One region of the Streptomyces sp. NPDC088923 genome, then DNA from elsewhere that is predicted to be linked to it. Evidence: riboswitches for the same ligand, from Rfam matches in the RefSeq annotation. Region 1 holds a riboswitch; each other region holds the start of a gene.

Region 1 (9,416 bases):
GGGCGCGGGGGATCGTCCTCCGGATGCGGGGGCGGCGGTCCGGCGGCGGGGGGAGCGGAGGAGGACGGCGTCAACAGTCCGTGACCGGCGGAGGAGGGGCCCGCGGGAGGGTGCGGGCCGGGCGGCGGGGCCGGGCGCGGGGGTCGGGGGCGTCGGAAAGGCGCTGCCCGGCGCCGCGTGCGGGACCCTCCGGAGCGTTCGGCCGGGGGCGGGGCGGGGGCGTCGTCGTGGCCCGGTGGCGAGGCGCGCCCGGCCACGGGGAGCGGCAACAATCTCGCCATCCGGAACCGCCGCTCTTAACGCTTGGGATGCGGGGAACTACGCTGGGTTTACCAATGCCGCACGGTTATGCCGGAGCGGCGGGCGTCTGTGTCGAGGGGTGGCGCATGTCCAGGGAGCAACGCGGACCGAACGAGAAACTCGGTGCCGTCCTCGCCCTCGCGGGCATCAGCAACGCGGGGCTTGCGCGGCGTGTGAACGACCTCGGTCAGCAGCGGGGGCTGACCCTGCGTTATGACAAGACCTCGGTGGCGCGCTGGGTGTCGAAGGGGATGGTGCCGCAGGGCGCCGCCCCGCACCTCATCGCGGCGGCCATCGGGCAGAAGCTGGGCCGACCGGTCCCGCTGCACGAGATCGGCCTCGCCGATGCCGACCCGACGCCGGAGGTGGGCCTCACCTTCCCGCGCGATGTCGGCCGGGCCGTGAAATCGGCGACCGAGCTGTACCGGCTCGACCTCGCCGGGCGCCGCGCCGGGGGAGGCATCTGGCAGTCGCTCGCCGGGTCCTTCTCGGTGAGCGCCTACGCCACGCCGGCCTCGCGCTGGCTCATATCCCCGGCGGACGGTTCGGTGGCGCGCGAGCCCGCCGCCGCGGGGCCGGGAGAAGGGGGTGGCACGACGTTCCGCGTCGGCCACAGCGATGTGCGCAAGCTGCGCGAGGCCGCCGAGGACGCGCGGCGCTGGGACTCCAAGTACGGGGGCGGCGACTGGCGTTCGTCGATGGTGCCGGAGTGCCTGCGGGTCGAGGCGGCACCACTCCTGCTCGGCGCGTACTCCGACGACGTGGGGCGCGCGCTCTTCGGCGCGACCGCCGAGCTGACCCGGCTCGCCGGCTGGATGGCCTTCGACACCGGGCAGCAGGAGGCCGCGCAGCGCTACTACATCCAGGCGCTGCGCCTCGCGCGCGCGGCGGCGGACGTGCCGCTGGGCGGGTACGTGCTCGCGACGATGTCGCTCCAGGCCACGTACCGGGGCTTCGGGGACGAGGGCGTCGATCTCGCCCAGGCCGCGGCCGAGCGGAACCGGGGCCTCGCGACCGCGCGGACCATGAGCTTCTTCCGGCTCGTCGAGGCGCGTGCGCACGCGCGGGCCAAGGACGCCCCGGCGGCCTCGGCGGCGCTGCGGGCGGCGGAGAGCTGGCTGGAGCGGGCGCGGCCGGGGGACGAGGACCCGGCGTGGCTCGGCTTCTACGGCGAGGACCGTTTCGCCGCCGACGCCGCCGAGTGCTACCGCGACCTCAAGCACCCGCGCCAGGTGCGGCGTTTCACGGAGCAGGCGCTGTCGCGGCCGACGGAGGAGTACGTGCGCTCGCACGGCCTGCGGCTCGTGGTCTCGGCGGTCGCCGAGCTGGAGTCCGGGAACCTCGACGCGGCGTGCGAGCAGGGTTCGCGGGCGGTCGAGGTCGCCGGGCGGATCTCCTCGGCGCGGACGAAGGAGTACGTCAAGGACCTGCTGCGGAAGCTGGAGCCGTACGGGGACGAGCCGCGCGTCGCGGAACTGCGCGAGCGCGCGAAGCCGCTGCTCGTGGCACCGGCGTAGGGGGCGGTACGGGTCCGGGAAGGGCGGTACGGGCCGGGACGACGTACGGGCCGGCAAGGCGGTATGGGTTCGGGCGGCGGTACGGAGGTGACTCCCGGCGTACGGGCGGCTCAGCCCGTACCGCCCCGGGCTCCGCCCCCGGCCACCACCGCTGCCCCGCCCCCGCTGCCGCCGCCCGCCCCGTCGCCATGTCGCGATCGCGGCGCGAGGCGTGCGCGAGGCGTGCGCGAGGGTCCGAAGCCGCACCGTTATCCACAGCCTGTGGACAATCACACCGCCTCCGCCACTGCCCGCCTCCACCCTCCGCCCCGGTTCCGTAGAATCGACGGCATTGTGTCCGAGCACCCCCGCACCCCCGCGCCGACCGCGAGCCCCACGGCCGCCGAGTCCGGCGAGTCCGCCACGCCGACCACCGAGCCCGCCACGCGCCCCGGCCCCGAGGCCTTGCCGCCCCGTACCCGGGCGCAGGGGCGGATGTTCGTCGAGGGCGTGGGCCCCGCCGCCGATCCCTCGCGCGCGCTGGGCGAGCGCCGTATCAAGAGCTTCACGCCGCGCCGCAGCCGCGTGACCACCGCGCAGGCCGAACACCTGCGGAAGCACTGGTCGCGCTGGGGCCTGGACGTGGACGGGCGCGAGGTCCTCGACCTCAAGGCCCTCTTCGACGGGCTGCCCGTGGTCCTGGAGATCGGCTTCGGCATGGGCGAGACGACCGCGAGGATGGCCGCCGCCGATCCCTCGACGGGCATCCTCGCCGTCGACGTGCACACGCCGGGGCAGGGTCAACTGCTCGGTCTCGCCGCCGCGAGCGGCCTGGAGAACGTACGGGTCGCGAACGGCGACGCCGTCGTCCTGCTCCGCGACATGCTCCCCGCCGCCGCGCTCGCGGGGGTACGGGTCTACTTCCCCGACCCCTGGCCCAAGGCCCGGCACCACAAGCGCCGCATCATCCAGCCGCACTTCCTCGACCTGGCGGCGAGCCGCATGGCGGAGGGCGGGGTGCTGCACTGCGCGACCGACTGGGAGCCGTACGCGGAACACATGCTGGAGGTGCTGAGCGCGCACCCGGCGTTCGACAACACGGCCCCGGGGGGCGGCTTCGCCGAGCGCCCCGGCTTCCGGCCCGAGACGCGGTTCGAGGGCCAGGGCCTGCGGAAGGGGCACGTCGTGCACGACCTGCTGTTCCGGCGGAACGGGTACGCGGTCGCGGAGCCCGAGCGGGTGGAGGCCCGGCCCGAGGAGGGCTGACCGGCCACGGCCACGAGAAGACCGCGCCGGACCAGCATCACGAGCCCCCGGGAGACCACCACCGCGCGTCCCCCAGCGGTCCCCACCGCGAGACCTCGAAGAAGCGGCGAACACGCGTTCCGGGTCCGGCTGTCAGTGCGGGTCGTTAAGGTCGGAGGCGTGAACTCTCCGCCTGCCCCGCCCGCACCGCAGGGGCTCCTGACGCCGCGAAGGCCGCGCTGGTGGCGACGCCGGGGCGTGCGTCTCACCGGCCTGGCCGTGCTGCTCGCGCTGTGCGGTCTCGTGATGGCGGGGCTCGTGCGGGAGGAGACCGGGACCGAGGCGTTCCTCGTGGGCCTCGGCCTCGCGGTGCTGCCCGCGCCCGCCGTGGTGCTCGCGTTCCGCTGGCTGGGCCGCGCGCACCCCCTGCCCTGGCGCGCGCAGGCCTTCGTACTCGCCTGGGGAGCCTGCGCGGGCGCGCTCATCGCGCTCGTCGCGAACAGCTTCGCGGCCGTGTGGCTCGCCGACGTCTGGGCCCACCCGGTCGACCCGAACACCGTCGCCGCGCTCGCCGTCGCGCCCGTCGTCGAGGAGAGCGCGAAGGCCACGGCACTCCTGCTCGTCCTGGTCTTCCACGGTCGCCTGATACGCGGGCCCGTCGACGCGGTGGTCCTCACGGGCCTCACGGCGACGGGCTTCGCCTTCACCGAGAACATCCTCTACCTCGCCAAGGCGTTCGGTTCGGATCGCGACGAGGGCACAGGGGCCGCCATCACCGTCGCCACCTTCTTCGTGCGCGCCGTCTTCTCACCCTTCGCGCATCCGCTCTTCACCTGCATGACGGGCCTCGGCGTGGGCCTCGCGCTGCTGAGCAGGCGCCGCGTGGGCCGCGTCCTGCTCCCCGTCGCGGGCCTGCTCCTCGCCATGGGCATGCACGCGGCGTGGAACGGCTCGACGGTCCTCGGCCCGCTCGGCTTCCCGCTCGTCTACGTGACGATCATGATCCCCGCGCTCGGGCTGACCGCGTGGCTCGTGCTGTGGCACCGGCAGCGCGAACTGCGCACGGTGCGCGAGACGCTGCCCCGGTACGCGCTCGCCGGCTGGCTCTCCCCGTACGAGCCCCTCGCGCTCGGCTCGCTGCGCTCCCGCCGCGTCGCCGCCGAGTTCGCCTCGTACCACGGCGTACGTGCCGACGCCCGCCGCCTGCGCCTGTACGCGGCCGCCGCGACGCGCCTCGCGCTGCTGCGCTCCGACGCCGAACACGGCCGCCGCACCCCCGACTTCGCCCGCCGCGAGCGCGCGCTCCTCGACCACCTGTGGCGCGAGCGCGCGCTCGCCCGCCCCGCCTTCGCCCACTCCTGGCGCCTCGTCCGGCCCCGCGCCCCGCACCTCCTCCCCGCCCAACCGGCCACCGCGGCGGCCCCCGGAGGCTGGTACGCCCCTCCGGCGTGGTGGCCGTCCGGTCCACCGCGCGGGTACGGGCAGGCGCCCGGCCACAGGTACGGGCCACCGCCGCCGTACGGCCGGGCGCATGCCCCGTACGGCGCGAGCCCCGCCGCATCCGCACCGGCGAAGCCCCCGTACGCACCCGTCCCCGCCGGGATTCCGACGGGGACGGGGCAGCCGAGCGGGGAGGGCGCGCACCGCGACCCGTGGGCGCCACCGCGGGACTAGCGTCCGCTTGAACGGTGACCGCTCAAGCGCGGGCCGCTCAGGCGGAGGCCGCCGTGAGCTTGTCCACCTCGTCCTGGGTCAGGGTCAGGTCGGCGAGAGCGACGAGCGCCTTGAGCTGCTCGGGGTTGCGGGCGCTGGCGATCGGCGCGACGACGGTCGGCCGTGCGGCGAGCCAGGCGAGCGCGACGGTGGCGAGTTCGGCGCCGTGCGCCTCGGCGACCTCGTCGAGCGCGGCGAGCACCTTGCGGCCGCTTTCCGTTTCGAGGTGCTTGCCCGCGCCCTCGGCGCGCACGCTGTCGACGGTGGTGCCGAGGCGGTACTTGCCGGTCAGGAAACCGGCCGCGAGGCCGTAGTACGGGACGGCCGCGAGCCCGCCGCGTCCGGCGATGTCCTGAAGCCGGCCCTCGTAGGTGTCGCGCGAGACGAGGTTGTACTGCGGCTGGAGCGCGACGTACTTCGCGACGCCCTCGCGGTCGGAGAAGTCCAGCGCCTCCTGAAGCCGCTCCGGGGAGATGTTCGAGGCGGCGATGGCCCGGATCTTGCCCGCCTTGACCAGTTCGTCGAGCGTCGTCAGGAACTCCCCGACCTCGACCGACTCGTCGTCGTAGTGCGTGTAGTAGAGGTCGATGTAGTCGCTCTGGAGGCGGCGCAGGGAGTCCTCGACAGCGGCCTTGACCGTGGCGGCGCGCAGGCCCTTGCGCGTGGACAGGGCACCGCCCTTGGTCGCGACGACGACGTCGGACCGGTTGCCGCGCGCCTTCATCCACTCGCCGATGATGCGCTCGGACACCCCGCCCTCGTTGCCCGGCACCCATTGGCTGTAGGCGTCGGCGGTGTCGACGAAGTTGCCACCCGCCCGTGTGTAGCCGTCGAGGACGGCGAAGGAGGTGTCGCGGTCGGCCGACCAGCCGAAGACGTTGCCACCGAGGGTGAGGGGGAAGACCTCGATGTCGGAGGCACCGAGTGAGCGGAGAGAAGTCATGAGGGCGTTCAACTCCTGAGGCGGTCGGAAAATTCCCGGCGGGGGATCGCTGACTTCGGCGGGGGATCGCTGACTTTTCTCCCGCGCCGTCACTTCCGCCGTGCGGGCGGGTCAGGGCTGCTGGCCGTGGTCCTGGAGCCATGGCAGGGGGTCGACCGCCGCGCCGCCCGCCGGGTGGACTTCCAGGTGGAGGTGAGGGCCTGTCACGTTGCCGGTCGCGCCGACCCGGCCGATGACCTCGCCGGTCGTCACCTTCTGCCCCACGCTCACCGAGATCGAGGACTGGTGGCAGTACCACAGCTCCGTACCGTCGTCGAGGAGGAGCACGGTGCGGTAGCCGTACGCGCCCGACCAGCCCGCCTCCTGAACGGTGGCCGAGTGGATCGCCTTGAGCGGCGTACCGGTCGGCGCGGCGAAGTCCAGCCCCGTGTGGTGCCCGGAGGACCACATCGAACCGCCGTCGCCGAAGTGCGAGGTGAGGGTGTAGGAGGCGACGGGGAGGGTGTAACTGCGGGCGAGTTTCGCGAGGCGCTCCGCCTCGGCCTTCGCCTTCGCCTCGGCCTCCGCCTTGGCCTTCGCCGCCGCTTCCTTCTTCTCCTGCTCGTCCGCGGCCTTCTTCTGCGCCTGTGCGGCGTGGTCGGCGGCGGCCCGCGCCGCGAGCGCCTCGGCCTGGTCGCGGGCGGTGCGGTCCGCGCTGTCGGCCTGGTTCTCGGCCTGCGCGAGGATACGGGCGCGCAGTGCCTCGCCCGCGTCGGTGGTGCCCTGCTCGCGGTCGGTGTCGGTGAGCCCGGCGTTGGTGAGCGGCGCGGCGGCGGGGTTGGCGGCGAGCTGCTCGGGCGTGTCGCCCTTGGCGTCGGCGACGAGCGAGCCGATACCGGGGAGCGATTCGGCGTCCGGCAGCACCTGCTTGAGCTGCCCGGTCACCTCCGTGACCTTCTCCGGCAGCGAGAGCTTGACCGGCGGCTTCTCCTGCGCCGAGGCGATACCGCCCGCGCCGACCGCGGCGAGCACCCCGACCCCGAGCACGGTCGAGCTGCGCGCGAGCCCGCCGCGCTGCTTGGCGACCCGGTGCCTGCCGCGCACGGAGCCGAGCGAGTCCTCGCTCGGATTCCACTCGCCGCCGGGCTCGCTGGTGCCCTCGCCGTACGCGCCGAAGCCGGCCGAGCCCGGGTAGACGTCCGCCGGGGCGGGGTGGCCCGCGGGCGGCGCGTACGCGGCATCGCTCCCGTAGGGCAGACCCGGGGCGGACCCGTACGACTGCGGGGGGACGGACCCGTACGACTGGGTGGGGGCGGACCCGTACGACTGGGTGGGGGCGGACCCGTACGACTGGGTGGGGGCGGCGGCCCCGTAGGGAGCGCCGGGGATGTGGGCCGGCGGCTGGGCTGGCAGCGAACCGCCGGGGGTCAGGGTGCCGGTGGGGAAGGCGCTGGGGCCGGGAGCAGGCGGGTTGGACGCCACGAAGGCGACTCTCCTTTCCTTCCTTCTCGCCTACCGGGTTAGCTGACGGGTTCGGAGCAGGAAGGTCTCCTACGGGTACCTGTACGGGCACCCGATTCACCCCGGAAGAGTGGTTCCCCGGTTCCCTCGCGGGATTCGGCGCACGCGCGCGGAGCCGACGCTCTCGCCGACTGGGACGACCGCGCTGCGTTATCGAACGTTAATAGACCCGCAGGGGTGATTCCAAGCCGTTCCCGATGATCCTTTACGGCCACCACCAGCGGCTAAACGGACATGTGGCGAGCGATCCGGACGAGTTGACCGGCCTCTCGTCCAGGCTGTGAAACTGATGGCGCGTCAGTTGTTATCAAATGATTCACGCGGGGTGACGGGCTCCGTGGCGTCTGCCGCGCCGACCGCGTCGGGCGTGCCGACCGTGGTGGCCTCGTCCGCCGCTCCGGCCGCGTCAGCCGTCGCGCCGGTCGTGCCCGCCGCCGGGGTCGCGGCTTCTTCGGGGCGGCGTACGGCGAGCAGGGCCATGTCGTCCGTCGTGGCGCCGCCCGTGTACCGCACGACCTCCTCGGTCAGCGTCGTCAGCAGGGCGCGCGGGTGCGGGAAGACGCGACCGCTGAGGCGGGCGACGGGGTCGTAGAAGCGCCCGCGCGCGTCACGGGCCTCGGAGAGGCCGTCCGTGTAGAGGAGGAGGGTCGCGCCGGGCGGGAAGTCGATGATCTCGGCGCGGTCGGGCCAGGCGCCGAGTTCGCCCATGCCGAGCGGCAGCGCGTGCTCGCCGGGGGTCAGGACGTGGAGCCGGCCGTCGCGTTCGAGAAGCAGCGGTTCGGTGTGGCCTCGGTTGACGAGCCGCAGTTCGGCGGCGCCGCGCGGGACCTCGGCGAGCACGGCGGTCGTGAAGCCCTCGAAGGCGTCGAGCGCGCGGCGGCGCAGCCCCTCGCGGGCGAGGGCGCGTTCGAGGCGCTGCGCGACACCCTCCACGGTCGGCTCCTGCTCGGCGGCCTCGCGAAAGGCCCCGATGACGACGGAGACCGCCTCGACCGCGCCGAGACCCTTGCCCCGCACGTCGCCGAGCACCATCCGGACGCCGTACGGGGTGTCCTGCACCGCGTACAGGTCGCCGCCGATGAAGGCATCGGCCTCGGCGGCCTCGTACTGAGCGGCGACATCGAGCCCGCCGATCCGCTCGGCGGGCACGGGCAGCACGGCGCGCTGCGCGACGGCGGCGACGTTCTGCAGGGAGGCGAGGCGGCGGTCGCCGCGGCGGATGAGGGCGTTGATGAGCACGGCGAGCGCGGCGACGGTGAGCACGGTGGACAGCTCGATGAGGAAGGGCCCGGTGGGCAGCCGTCCCCGAATGACCTGGAGCAGGATCTCCCCCACCGCCGCGAGCCCCCCGACCCCCGCGGTGATCCGCCACGAGGCGAAGGGCGCGGCAACGAGCGGCGCGGCGGCGAAGAACGGCGCCCCGGTGAACGTCGCGGGCGCGAACAGCCCGAAGACGAACCCGCAGACCACCAGCAGCAACGGCACCACCCGCACCAGCACCCGCACCCCCACCTCCCGCCGCGCCCACGCGGCAGTGAGCTGGGGGTGCGGATGAGGGTGGGGCCGCGGCGGAGGCGGAACGGGTTTGTAGTCCTGGCGAGGCGGGGTGTCCCAGGTGGGGGCGGCGGGCGAGGCGGCGGGGCCGGAGGCGGAGGAGGGGCCGGAGGTGGGTGAGGGGCTGGAGGTGGGGGACTCGGCGGTGCCGGGGGCCTTGGGGGGCGCCGGGTCGCCGGAGTCCCCGGAGCCGTGATTGGCCTGGTGCGCCGGTTCGGGGTCGGTCTCGCCGGCGCCGACCTGCTCGGAGTCCGTGCCCGGGCGGCCCGGCTGTTCAGGGTGAGCCCCGTCGGGCCTCTCCCGATCCGGGTTCTTCGGAGCGGGGGGCGCGGAGGGGGGCGGGCCGGGGGTGGGGTGTTCGGGGCGTGGAGAGTTGTCGCTCCCGCCCGGCCCCGTTCCTCGCTGCCCCAAGGCTCGCCTCCCGCCGGCCGTGCGCGCGCCCGCGCCCCTTGTGCGTACGTACTTCTTCCAGGGTCGCGCCGCGCGAGGGGTGCCGCGAGTCGAGGGCGGCCGGGCGGGGCCTCGCTCCGGCATGACGAAGGCCCCGGCGCATAGGGGCGCCGGGGCCTTCGTACTGAGTAGCGGGGACAGGATTTGAACCTGCGACCTCTGGGTTATGAGCCCAGCGAGCTACCGAGCTGCTCCACCCCGCGTCGGTAAACACA
Region 2 (9,416 bases), on a different contig from region 1:
GAAGAGGCGCTGGACCGGCTCGTCAAACTCGTGGCGGAGGGGCTCCAGGAACTCCCCGAAACCGTTTAGGGAATACGCGGGTGACCCGGGGGTGCGGAATTCTTCTCCGCAGTCCCGGGCCACTGTGCATTTCCCCGGCGGGCATACCGGTCGAGCCGAAGGGCGCACCGATAAAACCCACGGAAAAGGCGCGACCATGGCGGCGGGAATACCCGATCCGCCGGGACGGCCCATGTGGGGACGTCGCGGTCTCGCGACGTCGCGTATCCCTTTGTATACGGCCCCCGTGTTAATGCGGAAGGCCCGGATTGTTTACGGGATGTTGCGAAGTCCTCACCGGGCGCGGATCCGCGCGGCTCACCGGGCGCGGGTCCGCGCGGCTCACCGGCGGGGGCTCACCCGGCCTCACCAGGCGGGGGCCTCCTCGGGGTCGCGCCCCGGCGGGCGGCGCGGCGGGTAGGGGCCTGGGCCGCGCAGGCGGTGGGCGCGCCGCGCGCGGTCGGCGTGCTGCGCCGTGAGCGCGCGGGCCCGCTCCGCGTCACCGCGCGCCAGGGCGTCGACGATCGCGCCGTGCTCGGCCCAGGACTCCTGCGGGCGGGCGGGCGACTCGACCACGTACATCCACGCGATCTTCTGCCGCAGCAGGGTCAGCAGGGAGGTCAGGGTCTCGCTCGCGCTGGCCTGCACGAGGGTCTCGTGGAACCAGCCGCCCAGCGAGCGCAGGTCCTCCTCCTGCCCCCGGCGTGCCCGCTCCTGCCCCAGCCTGACGAGGCCGCGCAGCACCTTGAGGTGCGCCTCGGTCCTGCGCTGCGCGGCGCGCGCCGCGCACAGCGGCTCCAGGAGCAGCCTCGTCTCCAGGACGTCCACGGCCTCCCGCGCCCCCGGCTCGGCGACCTGCGCCCCCGCGTGCCGGCGCGTCACCACGAAGCCCTCCGCCTCCAGCGTGCGCAGCGCCTCCCGCACCGGCACCCGCGAGACCCCGTATCTCCGCGCGAGCAATTCCTCCGTGAGCCGGCTCCCCCGCTCGTACACGCCCGAGACGATATCGTCCCTGATCGCCGTGCATACCGAGTGCGCGGGAATACTCATGACCCGACCTCCGCATTATTCACCGCGAAACGCTGCCGTTGGACGTCCGCGAGGTGGCTCCACCAGACATTAGAGCAGTGACCCTATGAGAACAGTGAAGAATTCCTCACGGCAGGGCGCATTCCCCGAATATCTTCGGGCCCCGGTGCGCTGTTTACGGGCGGTTCGGGGCGGAAAGGGCGAGGTGCGCCGTACCGGGAGCGGGGCGTGCGGTGCGGTGCCGGGAGTGGAGCTGCCGGGCGCGACGTCGAGGCCCGTACGCGGAATGCCGAAAGCCCCCGGGGGCGGCCGGGGGCTTTCGAAGGCGTCGCGAGGCGCGGGACGGGCTCAGATGTCGATGCCGTGGCCGCGCAGGTAGGCGAGCGGGTCCATGTCGGAGCCGTACTCGGGGCTCGTCCGGGCCTCGAAGTGCAGGTGAGGGCCCGTGACATTGCCCGTGGCGCCCGAGACGGCGATCTGCTGACCGGCCGTCACGGTCTGCCCGACCGCGACGGTGGCGGCGGTGAGGTGCCCGTACTGCGTGTACGTCCCGTCGTGCATGCGGAGCACGACCTCGTTGCCGTACGCGCCGCCCCAGTCGACCTTCACGACCGTCCCCGCGCCGACCGCGTGGACGCTCGTGCCGCTCGCCGCGTGGAAGTCGATGCCGGTGTGGCTGCCGGACGACCACAGCGAACTGCTGGCGTGGTAGCCGGTGGAGACGTACGAGCCGGGGATCGGCAGGACGAAGGTGTTGAGGCGCTCGCGCTCGGCGGCCCGCGCGGCCCGCTCCTTCGCCTCCTTCTTCCGCTCGGCCTCGCGCTTCGCCTTCGCGGCCTCCTTACTCGCCGCGGCCGCGGCCTTCGCCTCGGCGGCGTCCTGCTCGGCGGCGGAGTGCACGAGGGAGGCCTGCGTGGCGATCTCCTGGGCGACGCTGTCGAAGCCGATGACGCGGGTGAGGCCGGTGTCGGGGCCCTCGTGGTTCGCGGCGTGCGCGGGGGCGGCGAGGGTGCCGACGACGGAACCGGTCGTGAGCGCGGCAAGCCCGGCCACCTTCGCACCGGTGCGGGACGCTCGGACGGCAGGGCGGCGGTGCCTGCCCGTGGGGCGCGTGAACGCCATGAAGCGGCTGTTCCTTTCCTTCCCTCTCGCCTACCGGGTTAGCTGACGGGTTCGGAGCAGGAAGGTCTCCTACGGACACCGGCGGACGGCGTCCGATTCACCCCATGGGACACATGGGTCCCCGGCTCCCGGGTACAAGCCCCGGAACTCGGCGAAGGCTGTCCGCTGCCGCGGGCGCGGCGCATACCTGACGAACAGCCGGAGTGACGCTAAGCGGGGCAAGACTTCCGTAACAAACGCAACCGCGCCTTTGTTGCTCATGCCACACCCCAGACAGGCCGTCATGCACCCAATACGGACACGGACCCGACCGGTATCCGGACAGCCTTGGGCCCGTGCCCGCGCACGTCGACGCCCGCGCCGGCTCGCTGGGCCGCCGTGCCCGTTCGCATGGGCTGCCGCGTGCCCGCTCACGGGAACCACCGTGCCCGCTCGCGTGGGCCACCGCCTCCGCTCGCGCGGGCCGCCGTGTCGGACCAAGCCGCACCGCCACTCCCCGCCGAGGCAGCCCCGCCCGCCACGGGCACTCGTCGCCGCCCCGCCCACCCGCCGCTGCCGGGGACTCAGCCGCCCGTCAGCGTCCCGGCGAGAAGGGGAAGCAGGCGGTCCCAGTGACGGGCGAACCCGGTGGCGCTGAAGGCGTCGGTGTCGGCCATGGTGAAGCCGTGCCGGGTGCCGGGGTAGACCTCCGAGGTGTAGTCGACACCGGCCGCGTCGAGTTTTTCGTGGAGCGAGTCGAGGGCCTCCGGGGTCATGTCGCCCTCGGCGTGGCCGAGATGGACACGTGCGGTGAGCGCGGAGTGGACACCGGGTCCGGCCGCCCCCACCGGCGCGTGGAACGCGGCGACGGCCGCCACCTCGCCGGGGTGCTCGGCGGCGGCGCGCACCGCGAGGAGACCACCGACGCAGTAGCCGGTGACGGCGAACGGCCCCGCCGCGACCTCGGGTTGTGCCGCGAGAAAGGCGAGGTAGGCGTCCGCGTCCTTGCGGGCGCGTTCGGCGGTGTGCGCCTCGATGAGGGGCAGCACGCGGGCGAAGACCGCCGCCCGTTCCTCTCCCCCGAGGTAGGCGGGGAGTTCGACCACCGGCGCGGGGCCGTGCCGGTAGAAGAGGTGGGGGACGAGGACGTAGTACCCGTGCCCGGCCAGTTGACCGGCCAGGTCCCGTACCACGGGCCTGAGGCCGAAGCCGTCCGCGTACAACAGGACCCCGGGGTGCCGCCCTCCTCCCTCGGGGAAGGCGGCGAAGCCCTCTGCGTGACCGTCCTCGGTGGCGATGCTCAGTGTCTTGGTGGGCATGACTCTCCTGTCGTGGTCGATGTGCCGAAGCTGCGATCAACACGACGGAGGGCGGGGCGCGGGGCGGTACCGGGCCCGCGACGGCGCGCGGCGGTGGCCGGTCCGGGCCGATACGCGGACGCGCCGACTCCCCGGCGGGACGACCGGCCCGCGCAGGGCCGCCCCGGGCCCGCCAGGCCCGCGGCCCGGCGGACCCCCACGGGCCTCAGCCCTGGACCACCGTCACCTCCCCGATCCCCAACTCCCTCACGGAATCAGCGATCTGCGCCGCGTCCCCCACCAGAACCGTCACCAGGCGGTCCGCCGGGTAGGCGTTCACGACGGCGGCCGTGGCCTCCACCGTGCCCGTCTCGGCGAGGCGGCGGTAGAAGGCGGCCTGGAAGTCGTCGGGGAGCTGCTGCTCGACCTGATCGGCGAGCGTCCCCGCGACGGCGGCGGCCGTCTCGTACTTGAGCGGGGCGACACCCACGAGGTTCTGCTCGGCCGTCTCGCGCTCCGCGTCGGTGAGCCCGCCCGCCGCGAGGTCGCGCAGCACCTTCCACAGGTCCGCGAGCGCGGGCCCGGTGGACTCGGTGTCGACCGAGCCGCTGATCGCGAGGAGCGCGGCCCCCGGGGCGAGCCCCGTGCCCTCGGCCGGCCTCCCCGAGCGCAGCACCTGCCCGAAGGCGCGTACCCCGTACGTGTAGCCCTTCTCCTCGCGCAGCACGCGGTCCAGGCGCGAGGTCAGCGTCCCGCCCAGGCAGTAGGTGCCGAGCACCTGCGCCGCCCACACCTGGTCGTGCCGGTCCGGCCCCGTACGGCCGATGAGAAGCTGCGTCTGCACCGAGCCGGGGCGGTCGACGATGTAGACGCGCCCCGTGTCGTTGGAGGTGATCGGGGTCATGGGCGGCGAGGCGGGGGCGGAGCCCTGCCACGTGCCCAGGCTCTCGTCGAGCAGCGCGTCGAGGTCGGCGCCCGCGAAGTCGCCGACGACGACCACGGTGGCCGTGGCCGGGTGCACGTACCGCTCGTACAGCTCCCGCACGGCCTTCGCGTCGATCGCCTCGACGGTCTCCGCCGTGCCCTGCCGGGGGCGGGAGATGCGGCTGTCCGCCGGGAAGAGCTGCTTGAACAGCTCCTTGGCCGCGCGGCGTGCCGGGTTGGCGGCCTCGTGCGGGATCTCGTCGAGCCTGTTGCGTACCAGTCGCTCGATCTCGGACGCGGCGAAGGCGGGGGCGCGCAGGGCCTCGGCGAGCAGGTCGAGGCCCTTGGCCAGACGCGAGACCGGCACTTCGAGGGAGAGCCGGAGCCCCGCGTGGTCCGCGTGCGCGTCGAAGGTCGCGCCGCAGCGCTCCAGCTCGGCGGCGAACTCCTCGGCGGAGTGCTTGTCGGTGCCCTCGGTGAAGGCGCGCGCGAGGATCGTGGCGAGGCCGTCGAGGCCCTTCGGCTCGGCGTCGAGCGGAACGTCGAGCAGCACCTCCACGGCGACGAGCTGCTGGCCCGGGCGCTCGCAGCGCAGCAAGGTCAGGCCATTGGACAGGGTGGAGCGCTCCGGGGCGGGGAAGGCCCAGGGCTTGGCGGGACCCGGCTGGGGGCGCGGGTGGAACTCCATGGTGCTCTGCACGGCTTCGCTCACTGCTGTGCCGCCTCCTCGTCCTGGTCGGTGGCCGCTTCCTCGGCGGCGGGGGTCTGCTCAGGCGCGGTGGGCTCGTAGACGAGGACCGCGCGGTTGTCCGGGCGCAGCCGGGCGGCGGCGATCTCGCGCACCTCGTCGGCGGTGACCGCGAGGAGGCGGTCCACGGCGGTGAAGGCGAGTTGCGGGTCGCCGAAGAGCACGGCGTACCGGCAGAGCTGGTCGGCGCGGCCCGCGACGGTGTCGAGCTGGTCGAGCCACTCGCGCTCCAGCTGGGCCTGGGCGCGCTCCATTTCCTCGGCCGTCGGCCCCTGTTCGGCGAAGCGGGCCAGCTCCTCGTCCACGGCCGCCTCGATCACGGGGATCTCGACGTCCGCGCTCGTCTTGACGTCGAGCCAGCCGAGCGAGGGCGCGCCCGCGAGCCGCAGCAGCCCGAAACCGGCGGCGACGGCCGAACGGTCGCGGCGGACGAGGCGGTTGAAGAGCCGCGAGGACTCGCCGCCGCCGAGGATGGTGAGCGCGACATCGGCGGCGTCCCCGGCGCGGGTCCCGTCCTCGGGGAGCCGGTAGGCGGCCATGAGCGCGCGCGAGGGGACGTCCTCGCGGACCGTCTCGCGCAACTGTCCGCCCATCACCTCGGGCAGCGCGCCGTCCCGCGGCGGCTGCTTGCCGTCGTGGCCGGGGATCGAGCCGAAGTACTTCTCGACCCAGGCGAGGGTCTGCTCGGGATCGATGTCGCCGACCACGGAGAGGACCGCGTTGTTCGGCGCGTAGTAGGTGCGGAAGAAGGCGCGGGCGTCCTCCAGGGTCGCCGCGTCGAGGTCCGCCATGGAGCCGATGGGGGTGTGGTGGTACGGGTGGCCCTCGGGGTAGGCGAGGGCGGTGAGCTTCTCGAAGGCGGTGCCGTAGGGCACGTTGTCGTACCGCTGGCGGCGCTCGTTCTTGACCACCGCGCGCTGGTTGTCCAGGGACTCCAGGTCGAGCGCGGTGAGCAGGGAGCCCATGCGGTCGGCCTCCAGCCACAGCGCCAGCTCCAGCTGGTTCGACGGCATGGTCTCGAAGTAGTTGGTGCGCTCGAAGCTCGTCGTGCCGTTGAGGGAGCCGCCGGCGCCCTGGACCAGCTCGAAGTGCCCGTTCCCCTTGACCTGCGCCGAGCCCTGGAACATCAGGTGCTCGAAGAGGTGGGCGAGGCCGGTGCGCCCCGCGACCTCGTGGCGCGAGCCGACGTCGTACCAGAGGCAGACGGCCGCCACCGGGGTCAGGTGGTCCTCGGAGAGGACCACGCGCAGTCCGTTGGCGAGCCGGTGCTCCGTCGCGGTCAGACCGCCGGAGCCGGCCCGCTCGGTGGCCGTGTCACCCATGGGCATGTACATCCCTTCGTGTCGCCGAACCGCTCGCGGCCGCCGCGAGGCGCCGGGCGTGCTCGTCGTACAGCTGTTGAGTCGGATCGCTGTTGTCTCGTCGCGCTGTCACTCTATGCAACCGCACCGACGAGCGGGGAAGTTCCCGCCTCCGGACTTCTTCCCCACGGATCGGCGCAGGGGGCGCACGGGGTGGTCCACGCCCGCGCCGCGCGCCGGTCCGGTACGTACCCGCGCGCCGCCCCGGCGCCGGAAGTACCCCCCTTACTCCGGTTCCGTGGCCCCGCGCAGGCGCGTCCGCGGACGGGTCGAGGTCGGGACTGTCGGCGCGGCGGTCCACAATGGTCCGCGTCAGTACAGCCGCAGTACAGCCGATGCCGTGACGAGAACGCGAAGGAGCCGCAGCAGCGATGGCCCGCCGCAGCACGAAAACCCCGTCTCGGGGCACCTCCCGGGCCGACGAGGCAGACTTCGAGGAGAGAATCCTCGACATCGACGTCGTCGACGAGATGCAGAGCTCCTACCTGGAGTACGCGTACTCCGTGATCTACTCCCGGGCGCTCCCCGACGCCCGGGACGGCCTCAAGCCGGTGCAGCGCCGCATCGTCTACCAGATGAACGAGATGGGTCTGCGGCCCGAGCGCGGCTACGTCAAGTGCGCGCGTGTCGTCGGCGAGGTGATGGGCAAGCTCCACCCGCACGGGGACGCCTCCATCTACGACGCGCTCGTCCGCATGGCGCAGTCCTTCTCCATGCGGGTCCCGCTCGTCGACGGGCACGGCAACTTCGGCTCGCTGGGCAACGACGACCCGCCCGCCGCGATGCGGTACACCGAGTCCCGCATGGCCGACGCGGCGATGCTGATGACGGACTCGATCGACGAGAACACCGTCGACTTCGCGCCCAACTACGACGGCCAGGAGCAGGAGCCCCTCACCCTCCCCGCCGCCTACCCGAACCTGCTGGTCAACGGTGCCTCCGGGATCGCGGTCGGTATGGCCACGAACATGGCGCCGCACAACCTCGGCGAGGTCGTCGCCGCCGCCCGCCACCTGATCCGGCATCCGAACGCGGATCTCGACACGCTCATGAAGTACGTGCCGGGCCCCGATCTGCCCACCGGTGGCCGCATCGTGGGGCTCACGGGGATTCGCGACGCGTACGCGAACGGACGCGGCAGCTTCAAGACCCGCGCCACCGTCACGGTGGAGAACGTGACGGCGCGCCGCAAGGGCCTCGTCGTGACGGAACTGCCGTTCACGGTGGGCCCCGAGAAGGTCATCGCGAAGATCAAGGACCTCGTCGGCTCGAAGAAGCTCCAGGGCATCGCGGACGTCAAGGACCTCACCGACCGCGAGCACGGACTGCGGCTCGTCATCGAGATCAAGAACGGCTTCGTGCCCGAGGCCGTGCTCGAACAGCTCTACAAGCTGACGCCGATGGAGGAGTCCTTCGGCATCAACAACGTCGCCCTCGTGGACGGTCAGCCGCTCACGCTCGGCCTCAAGGAGATGCTGGAGGTCTACCTGGACCACCGCTTCTCCGTGGTGCGGCGACGCAGCGAGTTCCGGCGCACGAAGCGCATGGACCGGCTGCACCTCGTGGAGGGCCTGCTCGTCGCGCTCGTCGACATCGACGAGGTCATTCGCCTCATCCGCTCCAGCGAGAACTCGGCGGAGGCCAAGCGGCGCCTCATCGAGCACTTCTCGCTGAGCGAGACGCAGACGCAGTACATCCTGGACACCCCGCTGCGCCGGCTCACCAAGTTCGACCGGCTTGAACTGGAGTCCGAGCGCGACCGGCTCAACGCCGAGATCGAGGAGCTGACGGCGATCCTCGAATCGGACTCCGAACTGCGCAAGCTCGTCTCCGGCGAGCTCGCGGCCGTGGCGAAGAAGTACGGCACCCCGCGTCGCACCGTGCTCCTGGAGTCGGCGGACGCCCCGGTCGCGGCGATCCCGCTCCAGGTCGCCGACGATCCCTGCCGCGTGCTCCTCTCCACGACCGGGGTCATCGCGCGTACGCCGGGCACCGAGCCGCTCCAGGAGGGCTCGGCCAAGCGCGCGAAGCACGACGTGATCCGCTCCGCGGTGCCCGCGACGGCGCGTGGCGAGGTCGGCGCGGTCACCTCGGCCGGGCGGCTCCTGCGCATCACCGTCGTGGACCTGCCCCAGCTCGCCGAGGACGCGGGCCCCTCGCTCGCGGGCGGGGCACCGGTGGCGGAGTTCGTACGCCTCGAGGACGACGAGACGCTCGTGTGCCTGTGCACGCTCGACGAGTCCTCGCCGGGACTCGCGATCGGTACGGCGCAGGGCGTCGTGAAGCGGGTCGTGCCCGACTACCCGGCCAACCGCGAGGAGCTGGAGGTCATCACGCTGCGCGAGGGCGACCGGATCGTGGGCGCCGCCGAGTTGCGCACGGGCGAGGAGGACCTCGTCTTCATCACGGACGACGCGCAACTGCTGCGCTTCCAGGCCTCGGCGGTACGTCCCCAGGGCCGCCCGGCCGGTGGGGTCGCCGGGGTCAAGCTCGCCGAGGGCGCCAAGGTGCTCTCCTTCGACGTCGTCGACCCGGCGGTCGACGCGGCCGTCTTCACGGTGGCCGGCTCGCGCGGCACCCTCGACGACTCGGTGCAGACGACCGCGAAGCTCACGCCGTTCGACCAGTTCCCACGCAAGGGCCGGGCGACCGGCGGGGTGCGCTGCCAGCGCTTCCTCAAGGGCGAGGACTGCCTCAGCTTCGCCTGGGCGGGCCCCGTCCCGGCCCGCGCGGCCCAGCGCAACGGCGCCCCGGCCACGCTCCCCGAGCCCGACCCGCGCCGCGACGGCTCCGGCGTCTCGCTCGCGAAGCCGGTGGCGGCGGTGGCGGGACCGGCCTGACGGCAGGCCGCCGTCCGCGTACCCGCCCACGACAGCTCGTGTGCGCGGGCCCGTGGACGGCGGCCTCGCGCGCCGG
Region 3 (9,416 bases), on a different contig from region 1:
TGCGTGCGGTACGTGTCCCACAGCGACCAGTTCTGGTAGTACGTGAAGCCCTCGGAGCGGTGCTTCCTCTGGTCCCAGCCGGTGTAGCGGCCGTCCACGTCCTCGCCCACGTTCGGGGCGAGGAAGGACCGGTAGAGCGAGGAGTAGAAGGTGCGGCGCAGCGTCTCGTCACCGCCCTGCGCCGCGACCGTGCCGAGCCGCTTCTCCCACGTCGCGTCGGCCGCGCGGCGCGCCCGGTCGAAGGAGCCGCCGCCCTCGGCCTTGAGGTTGCGGGCCGCGCCCGCCGCGTCGACGTACGAAAGGGCGGTCGTCGCCTCGACCGTACGGTCCTTGCGGGTGTCGAAGCGTACGTAGGCGCCGTTGCCGCCCTCCTTCGCGGCCGAGGACTTCGAACCGGCCGTCACCTTGCCGTCCGCCCAGGTGCCGTACGAGGCGAAGGGCCGGTCGAAGCGCGTGATCGTGTAGACCGTGTACGGCACGGTGTCCTGGCAGAAGCCCCGGCCGGTGATGGCGGTGCGGATCGTGCGGGAGTCGAGGACCTCGACCTTCGTGGAGACCGTGCGGTGCAGCGACTGCCCCGCGTTGAACAGGACGTTCGCCTTGTCCGTCGCGGGGAACGTGTACCGCTGCTTGCCGGTCCGCTCGGTCGCGGTCGCCTCGGCCCGCACGCCGTACGTCTTGAGACCGACGCGGTAGTACCCGGGGTGGGCCTCCTCGTCGTCGTGGCTGTACGCGGAGGCGTACTTCGCGTCGTCCGTCTCGGTGATGTCCCCCGTCGTGGGCAGGACGGGCAGATCGCCGCCGAGCCCGCAGCCGACGCCCGAGATGTGGGTGAGGCTCAGCCCCCTGATGTGGTCCTGCTGGTAGTCGTAGCCGGTCGTGTGACCGGTGTCGGGGGAGAGCTGCACCATGCCGAAGGGCACCGCCGCGCCGGGGTAGGTGTTCCCCTCGTTCTCGGTGCCGATGAACGGGTTGACGAGGTCGGTGAGGTGGTCCCGCCCCGGCGCGTGCCCGGCGACCGCCTGCGCGGAGGGCGCGAGCAGCACCCCGCCCACGAGCGTTCCGGCGAGCAGCGCGACCGCGCCCCGCCTGCGGAATCGATGAGGCCATGACATGTGGGGAATGCCCTCCAGCCGCTGAGACAACGTTGTCAGCGGGTCATTCTTCGACGGGGCGGGGGAGGGGTCAAGGGGGCGTGCCGAAGCGGGAGTTGCGGGAGCGGAACCGGCGTTCGAGGAGCGGGGCCCGGTCAATCCCAGCGGGGCCGATCAATCCAGCGGGGCGCGATCAATCCAGCGGGGCGCGGTCAATCCCAGCGGGGCGCGATCAATCCAGCGGGGCGCGATCAATCCAGCGGGGCGCGGTCAATCCCAGCGGGGCCGATCAATCCAGCCCCTCCGGCGTTTGAGGAGCGGGGGCTCGGGGGCGGAGCCCCCGAACAGGGCACCCCCGCCGGACGGCGAACCCGCCCCCGCCCCCACCAGGAGCTTCGCTACCGTCTCCGTATGCCCTGCCCCCGCACCCCCCTCCCCGCCGAAGCCCCCCTCCCGCACGCCCCCGCCCTCTTCTCCCGGGAGTTCGCCGCCCACCCGTACCCCTCCTACGCCTGGCTGCGCGCGCACGAGCCCCTCGCGTGGACGCGGCTGCCCAGCGGGGTCGAGGCGTGGCTCGTGACGCGGTACGAGGACGCGCGGCGGGCGCTCGCCGAGCCCCGGCTCTCCAAGAACCCGGCGCACCACGCGGAGGGCGCCGGGGCGCGCGGGAAGACCGGGATTCCCGGGGAGCGCAAGGCCGAGCTGATGACGCACCTGCTCAACATCGACCCGCCCGACCACACCCGGCTGCGCCGTCTCGTCTCGAAGGCGTTCACGCCGCGCCGCGTCGCCGCCTTCGCGCCGCGCGTCACGGAGCTGACGGACCACCTCATCGACGGCTTCGCCGCGCGCGGCAGCGCGGACCTCATCCACGAGTTCGCCTTCCCGCTCCCCATCTACGCCATCTGCGACCTCCTCGGCGTCCCGCGCGAGGACCAGGACGACTTCCGCGACTGGGCGGGCATGATGATCCGGCACGGGCAGGGCCCGCGCGGGGGAGTGGGACGCGCCGTCGGCAAGATGCGCGGCTACCTCGCCGAACTCATCCACAGGAAGCGCCGCGACCTAGGCGACGACCTCATCTCGGCCCTCATCCAGGCCGCTGACGAGGGCGAGCACCTCACCGAGAACGAAGCCGCCGCCATGGCGTTCATCCTCCTGTTCGCGGGCTTCGAGACGACCGTGAACTTGGTGGGAAATGGGTGCTTTGCCCTACTTCGGCACCCCGGGCAGCGTGCCATGCTCCACGACGCCCTCCAGGGCCCCGACCACGGCGAAGCCCTCCTCACCACCGGCATCGAGGAACTCCTCCGCTTCGACGGCCCCGTCGAACTCGCCACCTGGCGCTACGCCACCGAGTCCTTCGACCTCGCGGGCCGGCACATCCGCTCCGGCGACCCGGTCCTCGTCGTCCTCGCCGCCGCCGACCACGATCCCGCGCGCTTCCCCGACCCCACCACGCTCGACCTCACCCGCCGCGACAACCAGCACCTCGGCTACGGCCACGGCATCCACTACTGCCTCGGCGCCCCGCTCGCCCGCCTGGAGGGAAAGACCGCCCTCACCCGCCTCTTCACGCGCCTCCCCGGCCTCGCCCTCGACGCCGACCCCGAAGAACTGCGCTGGCGCGGCGGCCTCATCATGCGAGGCCTGCGCACCCTTCCCGTCCGTTTCACCCCCTCTGCGCAGGGATGTGAGCAGTCGTGAACTGAATGCGCGTCAATAATGTGATGTTCGCGTGATCAGTGCTGCATCGACTTGTGACGAGCGTTCGAATCCCGCTACGTTCACGTCGGATCATCTGTCCCACCAGCTGACCCTCAGCTCTTGCGAAAGGCACCGCATGCTCTCCGGGAACGGTCGCCACCGACGCCCCCGCCAGGCCCCGGCCCTTGTCGTCGCGGCCGGGGTCACCGGCTCCGCCATCGCCATCCCCCTCCTCGGCGCGGGGACCGCGAGCGCCGACCAGGGTCCCTGGGACCGCCTCGTGGAGTGCGAGACGGGCGGTGACTGGGCGGCCGACAGCGGCAACGACTACTACGGCGGCCTCCAGCTCTCCGACGAGGAGTGGGAGGCGCACGGCGGTCTCGACCTCGCGCCCCGCGCCGACATGGCGACGCCCGCCCAGCAGATACAGGTGGGTCAGCGCATCCTCGCGGCCCAGGGTCCCTCCGCCTGGCCCGGCTGCGCCCTGACCGCCGGGCTCACCACGGAGGACGGCTCGACGGCCTCCGCGCCCGCCCCCGAGGGCACGCCGAGCGCCACCGCGCCGGGCGAGAAGCAGACGGACAAGAAGGACAAGAAGGAGAAGAAGGGCGAGGGGAGTTCGTCCTCGGCGAGCGCCGACCCCTCCGCCTCGAAGACACCCGACGCGGAAGCCTCCACCGGGACCCCGTCCTCCGACGCCTCCGCGAGCCCGTCCGGCAAGGACGAGGACGCGGCCGCGGGCGCGGGCGCGGACGCCACCACGGGCGAGAGCGGCGCCACGGGGCACAGCCGCGGCAAGCACGCGAAGCCCGCCCCCTCCGGCTCGCCCTCCGAGGCCGCGGAACCCTCCGGCTCCGCCTCGCCCTCCGAGTCGACCACCGTCCCCGGCAGTGACCTCTCCGGCGAGACATCCGCCACTCCCGGCGACGGCCGCGACTCCGGAGCCGACCGTTCCGCTCCCGGCGGCCGCCACGCGGCCACGGACACGGAGGGTCAGAAGGGTGCGGACGGGGCGGACAAGGCCGATCCGTACAAGGTGCGCGAAGGGGACAATCTCTGGAGTATCGCCGAGGCGCACAAGCTGGCCGACGGCTGGACCGGGCTCTACGAGCAGAACAAGAAGATCGTCGGCGCCGACCCGGACCTCATTCTTCCTGGCCAGAGCCTGGATCTTGGTGCGGAATCAGGGCGATAACCGGACAAGCGGTTGACCGCATCTGTCCGTTATTGTCCGGTAGGGGTCGAGTGAGACATGAGTCTCAACCGCCCTGATCGTCTTTGAAGTTCCGCTGATTTCTTGCTTAACGTCGTGCTCGCTTCCCCACCGGGAGGCCCCGACGGTCGTCACGCCGAATCCTGCCGGCGCCCGTTTCGGGACAGTCGTCGCGTCACGCGCCGAAGGCAGGAGCGGGGGACCCAAGGTTTGCGTCCCAGCCGGCGTCCGGGAGACCGGGCGCCGGCCCGGGGCTAGGGGTGAAGCCGGGCGGCAGCCGCCGTCCGGCCGGGCAACTCACGGGCCCGAACCCGACAGCTCACCTCGCAGGCGTCGGTGAGGAGATACTCCATGCTGTTTTCCGGCAAGGCCAAGCACCGTCGCCGTCGTACCACCCGCATCGTCGCGTTCGCCGGTGTCACCGGCGCCGCGATCGCCGTCCCGCTGATGGCGAGCGGCAGCGCCTCCGCCGCCTCGACCGCCACCTGGGACGCCGTCGCCCAGTGCGAGTCCGGCGGCAACTGGTCCATCAACACGGGCAACGGCTACTACGGTGGCCTCCAGTTCAACCAGTCCTCCTGGGCCGCCGCCGGTGGCACCCAGTACGCCCCGCGCGCCGACCTGGCCACCAAGGACCAGCAGATCGCCACCGCCGAGCGTCTCCTCGACATGCAGGGCCCGGGTGCCTGGTCCTGCGCCGGCGCCGGCAACCTCACCAACGACGGTGTCGACCCGGGCGTCAACCCCAATGGTGGCGGCCAGCAGACGCAGGAGCGCTCCTCCAGCGACCAGAGCGCCTCGCGCAGCCAGCAGCGCCAGGCCCCCCAGCAGCAGCACACCACCCCGAAGTCGACCACCGGCACGGTCAAGACCGACACCGGCATCACCGTCCCCAAGGGCGACGGCGAGTACAAGGTCGTCAAGGGCGACAGCCTCAGCGAGATCGCCCAGAAGCACCACGTCTCCGGCGGCTGGAACAAGCTCTTCGAGCTGAACAAGGACATCGTCAAGGACGCCGACCTCATCTACCCGGGCCAGCAGCTCCACCTCAGCTGACCCCCTCCGGGACGACCGGGCCCCGCGCCCGTGGCGTTCCCCCGCAGGACCGCCCCGCCCCGCCGCGTTCTCCCCCGTACGCGGCGGGGCGGGGCTTTTCCCTGCCGGACGGGACTCCCGCCCCGCACCTCACCCGCGCACACCCCCGCTCACCAGCGCGGCTCACCTGTCACCCCCTCGGCTCAGATGCCCCGTTCGGCCCCGTTCCGCCCACCCGATTCGCCCTATTCACCGGCTCTGTCCCCCTGATTCCGACCGAGTCCCGGGCGTAGGCCGACCCCGGCCCCCCGGCCGGTTAGGCTCATGCAGCGGAAGGCCCCGCAAGGGCCCCCGCAGACCTGCTCCACATCCCAGAAGGAGATGCTCGTGCCGTCCATCGACGTCGTCGTAGCCCGGGAAATCCTGGACTCCCGAGGCAACCCCACGGTCGAGGTCGAGGTCGGCCTCGACGACGGCAGCACCGGCCGTGCTGCCGTGCCCTCCGGTGCGTCCACCGGTGCCTTCGAAGCCATCGAGCTGCGTGACGGTGACGCCAACCGTTACCAGGGCAAGGGCGTCGAGAAGGCCGTCCTCGCCGTGATCGAGCAGATCGGCCCGGAGCTCGTCGGCTACGACGCGACCGAGCAGCGCCTGATCGACCAGGCGATGTCCGACCTCGACGCCACGCCCGACAAGTCCTCGCTCGGCGCCAACGCCATCCTCGGCGTCTCGCTCGCCGTCGCGCACGCCGCCTCCGAGGCGAGCGACCTCCCGCTCTTCCGCTACCTCGGCGGCCCCAACGCGCACCTGCTCCCGGTGCCGATGATGAACATCCTCAACGGCGGCTCGCACGCCGACTCCAACGTGGACATCCAGGAGTTCATGATCGCGCCGATCGGCGCCGAGTCGTTCTCCGAGGCCGTCCGCTGGGGCGCCGAGGTCTACCACACCCTCAAGAAGGTGCTCAAGGAGCGCGGCCTGTCCACCGGCCTCGGCGACGAGGGCGGCTTCGCGCCCAACCTCGACTCCAACCGCGCCGCGCTCGACCTCATCGTCGAGGCGATCAAGGAGGCCGGTTACGTCCCCGGGCGTGACGTGGCGCTCGCGCTCGACTGCGCCGCCTCCGAGTTCTACAAGGACGGCAAGTACCGCTTCGAGGGCCAGGACCGCACGGCCGCCGAGATGACCTCCTACTACGAGGAGCTCGTCGGCGCCTACCCGCTCGTCTCCATCGAGGACCCGCTCTTCGAGGACGACTGGGAGGGCTGGGCGACCGTCACCGAGCGCCTCGGCGACAAGGTCCAGCTCGTCGGCGACGACCTCTTCGTCACCAACCCCGAGCGCCTCCAGCGCGGCATCGACGAGAAGTCCGCGAACGCCCTGCTCGTCAAGGTCAACCAGATCGGCTCGCTCACCGAGACGCTGGACGCCGTCGAGCTGGCCCAGCGCAACGGCTTCAAGTGCATGATGTCCCACCGCTCCGGCGAGACCGAGGACGTCACGATCGCCGACCTCGCCGTCGCCACCAACTGCGGCCAGATCAAGAGCGGCGCCCCGGCCCGCTCCGAGCGCGTCGCCAAGTACAACCAGCTCCTGCGCATCGAGGAGATCCTCGACGACGCGGCGGTGTACGCGGGCCGCTCGGCGTTCCCGCGCTTCAAGGGCTGAGCCGCCGCTCGAAGGGCTGACGCCCGCACGGGCTGAGCCTCCGCACGCCCCCGCACCCGGTCCCGTACCGTGTGCGGGGGCGTACGCGTGTGTGCCGTACGCCTGTGCGCACCACCCGTACGAGGGGGAGAGCCGGGATGGCACGGAAGAACGACGGCGAGCGTTTCTCGACCGCGACCCGCCTGCGCGTCCTCGGCGAGCAGACGGCGGCCCGCGTCTACCGCTCCCAGTCCCGCCGCCAGGCCCGCCGTTCCCGCCTCACCGGGCGCGCCGCGATCCTCGTCCTCGTGCTGTGCGCGCTGATCGTCGCGCTCGCGTACCCGATGCGGCAGTACATCGCCCAGCGCGACGAGATCGCGGAACTCCAGCGCGAGCTGAAGACCCACCAGAACGACGTCGAGCGGCTGCGCGACGAGAAGGCCCGCTGGCAGGACCCCGCCTTCGCCCGCCAGCGCATCCGCGAGCGCCTGCACTACGTCCTGCCCGGCGAGACCGGTTACACCGCCCTCGTCCCGGGCGCCGCGAGCGCGGGCCCCGCACCGCAGGACGCGGCGGCCACCCGCCCCTGGTACACCAACGTCCTCGGCGGCATCGACGAGGCCGACCGCGCGGCGGCGCTGCGCTGAGGCGGGCGGCGGGCGGCGGGCGGCGGGCGGTGGGCGGCGGGCGGCGGGCGGTGGGCGGCGCCAGGCGGGTGGCGGGCGGGTGGCGCGCCCGTACGGGGATACTGGAAGCCGTACGCGCGTACGCGCCCCCGCCCCCGACCGGAAGCCCGAAGCCCTCCATGCACACGCCCCCGCCGACCACCGCGCCCACCGAGCCCACCGAGGCCGACGTCGAGGTCTTCCGGCTCCAGCTCGGCCGGCCGCCGCGCGGACTGCGCGCGATCGCGCACCGCTGCCCCTGCGGGGAGCCCGACGTCGTCGAGACCGCCCCGCGCCTGCCCGACGGCACCCCCTTCCCGACGCTCTACTACCTGACGTGCCCGCGCGCCGCCTCGGCGATCGGCACCCTTGAGGCGAACGGCGTCATGAAGGAGATGACCGAGCGGCTGGCCCGCGACCCGGAACTCGCCGCCGCCTACCGCGCGGCGCACGAGGACTACATCGAGCGCCGCGACGCGATCGAGGAGCTGACCGGCTTCCCGAGCGCGGGCGGGATGCCCGACCGCGTCAAGTGCCTGCACGTCCTCGTCGCGCACTCCCTCGCGGCAGGCCCCGGCGTCAACCCGCTCGGGGACGAGGCGCTCGCGATGCTGCCGGAGTGGTGGCAGAGGAAGCCGTGCTCGGAACTGTGTGCTCAGGAGGACGCGAAGTGACCCGCGTGGCAGCCGTGGACTGCGGCACCAACTCGATCCGCCTGCTCGTCGCCGACGTGGACCCTGTGACCGGCTCGCTCGTGGACCTCGACCGCCGTATGGAGATCGTGCGCCTCGGCCAGGGCGTGGACCGTACGGGCCGCCTGGCCCCGGAGGCGCTGGAGCGCACGTTCGCGGCCTGCCGCCAGTACGCGGCGGCGATCGCGGAGCACGAGGTCCCGGCGGGCAACATCCGCTTCGTGGCGACCTCGGCCTCGCGGGACGCCTCGAACCGCGAGGACTTCGTGAACGGCGTACGGGAAATCCTCGGTGTCGACCCCGAGGTGATCACCGGCGCCGAGGAAGCCCGCCTCTCCTTCACGGGCGCGACGCGCGAACTGGGCGAGGACACGTACCTGGTCGTGGACATCGGCGGCGGCTCGACGGAGTTCGTCCTCGGCACGAAGTCCCCCCGCGCATCGCGCTCGGTGGACATCGGCTGCGTCCGCATGACGGAACGCCACCTGACGACGGACGACGGCACCCTCCTGGACCCACCCCCGGCGGACCGCGTGGCGGCCATCGAGAAGGACGTGGAAGCGGCCCTGGACGAGGCGGAGTCGGAGGTCCCCCTCGCGGAGGCATCCACCCTGGTCGGCCTGGCGGGCACGGTGACGACGCTGGCGGGAATCGCCCTGGACCTCCCGGCCTACGACTCGCGGGCGATCCACCACAGCACGTTGACCCGCGCGGACGTGGACACCCTGACCACCCGCTTCCTCACCTCGACGCACACCGACCGCGCGGCGATCCCGGTCATGCACCCGGGCCGGGTCGACGTGATCACGGCGGGCACGCTGATCCTCCGCGCGATCATGCGGAGGACGGGGGCGGAACAACTGGTCGTGAGCGAACACGACATCCTGGACGGAATCGCTTGGAGCGTGGCGGGGGAGTAAGGGGCATCCGCCGGGGGAAGTCATCGCGCGTGCGCAGCGAAGACGGCGATCAGTACAACGAGTTCAGCGGCGAGGGACACGGGCCCGTCTTCCAGTTCCGCAACTGGTACGGCGACTACCGGCCCCTCGCCGCTTCTCCGAAGCCCACCGTGGACGCACGCGCCGTGGCGGCCCGCCGGGCGCGGCAAGCTCGCGCTCGACGCAGGTTTCTGTGGCTGACGGTCTCCTTGGGCGCCGTGACCCTCCTCTTTCTCCTCGGGATCTTCCTTCTCTGCGGACTGCCTTTGCTGGATTCGTTCGCTGCCGGACTTCTCAGGGTGCCCCCGCCGGACGAGGATTTCCCTTGGAAGGTGGGCACCCTCCTCGTCAGCGGCGGGTTCGTCCTTGTCCCTCTCGGCGCCGCGAGGGAGCGGGCACGCCATGAGGCCGAGCACGGCACGAGG

What was found. A riboswitch is a leader RNA that binds a small molecule or an ion and turns the genes downstream of it on or off. The one in region 1 is predicted to bind cyclic di-AMP.
Positions count from the first base shown of each region.
Region 2: another riboswitch for cyclic di-AMP. It lies ahead of ACIP4O_RS29425 (M23 family metallopeptidase); the one in region 1 lies ahead of ACIP4O_RS27480 (M23 family metallopeptidase).
Region 3: another riboswitch for cyclic di-AMP. It lies ahead of ACIP4O_RS04030 (transglycosylase family protein); the one in region 1 lies ahead of ACIP4O_RS27480 (M23 family metallopeptidase).

Region 1 is NZ_JBIVIO010000009.1:208,238-217,653, reverse strand. It holds gene ACIP4O_RS27500 (sporulation protein) at 387-1,817, shown strand; gene trmB (tRNA (guanosine(46)-N7)-methyltransferase TrmB) at 2,151-3,062, shown strand; gene ACIP4O_RS27490 (PrsW family intramembrane metalloprotease) at 3,321-4,715, shown strand; gene ACIP4O_RS27485 (aldo/keto reductase) at 4,753-5,697, opposite strand; gene ACIP4O_RS27480 (M23 family metallopeptidase) at 5,809-7,158, opposite strand; cyclic di-AMP (ydaO/yuaA leader) riboswitch at 7,171-7,309, opposite strand; gene ACIP4O_RS27475 (PP2C family protein-serine/threonine phosphatase) at 7,495-8,697, opposite strand; tRNA gene ACIP4O_RS27470 (tRNA-Met) at 9,331-9,404, opposite strand.
Region 2 is NZ_JBIVIO010000012.1:29,865-39,280, forward strand. It holds gene ACIP4O_RS29415 (HPr family phosphocarrier protein) at 1-69, shown strand, start outside; gene ACIP4O_RS29420 (GntR family transcriptional regulator) at 406-1,089, opposite strand; gene ACIP4O_RS29425 (M23 family metallopeptidase) at 1,417-2,190, opposite strand; cyclic di-AMP (ydaO/yuaA leader) riboswitch at 2,203-2,354, opposite strand; gene ACIP4O_RS29430 (dienelactone hydrolase family protein) at 2,754-3,488, opposite strand; gene ACIP4O_RS29435 (M16 family metallopeptidase) at 3,694-5,079, opposite strand; gene ACIP4O_RS29440 (pitrilysin family protein) at 5,100-6,473, opposite strand; gene ACIP4O_RS29445 (DNA topoisomerase IV subunit A) at 6,872-9,340, shown strand.
Region 3 is NZ_JBIVIO010000001.1:860,085-869,500, forward strand. It holds gene ACIP4O_RS04015 (GH92 family glycosyl hydrolase) at 1-1,115, opposite strand, end outside; gene ACIP4O_RS04020 (cytochrome P450) at 1,506-2,801, shown strand; gene ACIP4O_RS04025 (transglycosylase family protein) at 2,938-3,996, shown strand; cyclic di-AMP (ydaO/yuaA leader) riboswitch at 4,185-4,362, shown strand; gene ACIP4O_RS04030 (transglycosylase family protein) at 4,366-5,070, shown strand; gene eno (phosphopyruvate hydratase) at 5,431-6,717, shown strand; gene ACIP4O_RS04040 (septum formation initiator family protein) at 6,855-7,343, shown strand; gene ACIP4O_RS04045 (DUF501 domain-containing protein) at 7,502-8,035, shown strand; gene ACIP4O_RS04050 (exopolyphosphatase) at 8,032-8,973, shown strand; gene ACIP4O_RS04055 (hypothetical protein) at 9,003-9,416, shown strand, end outside.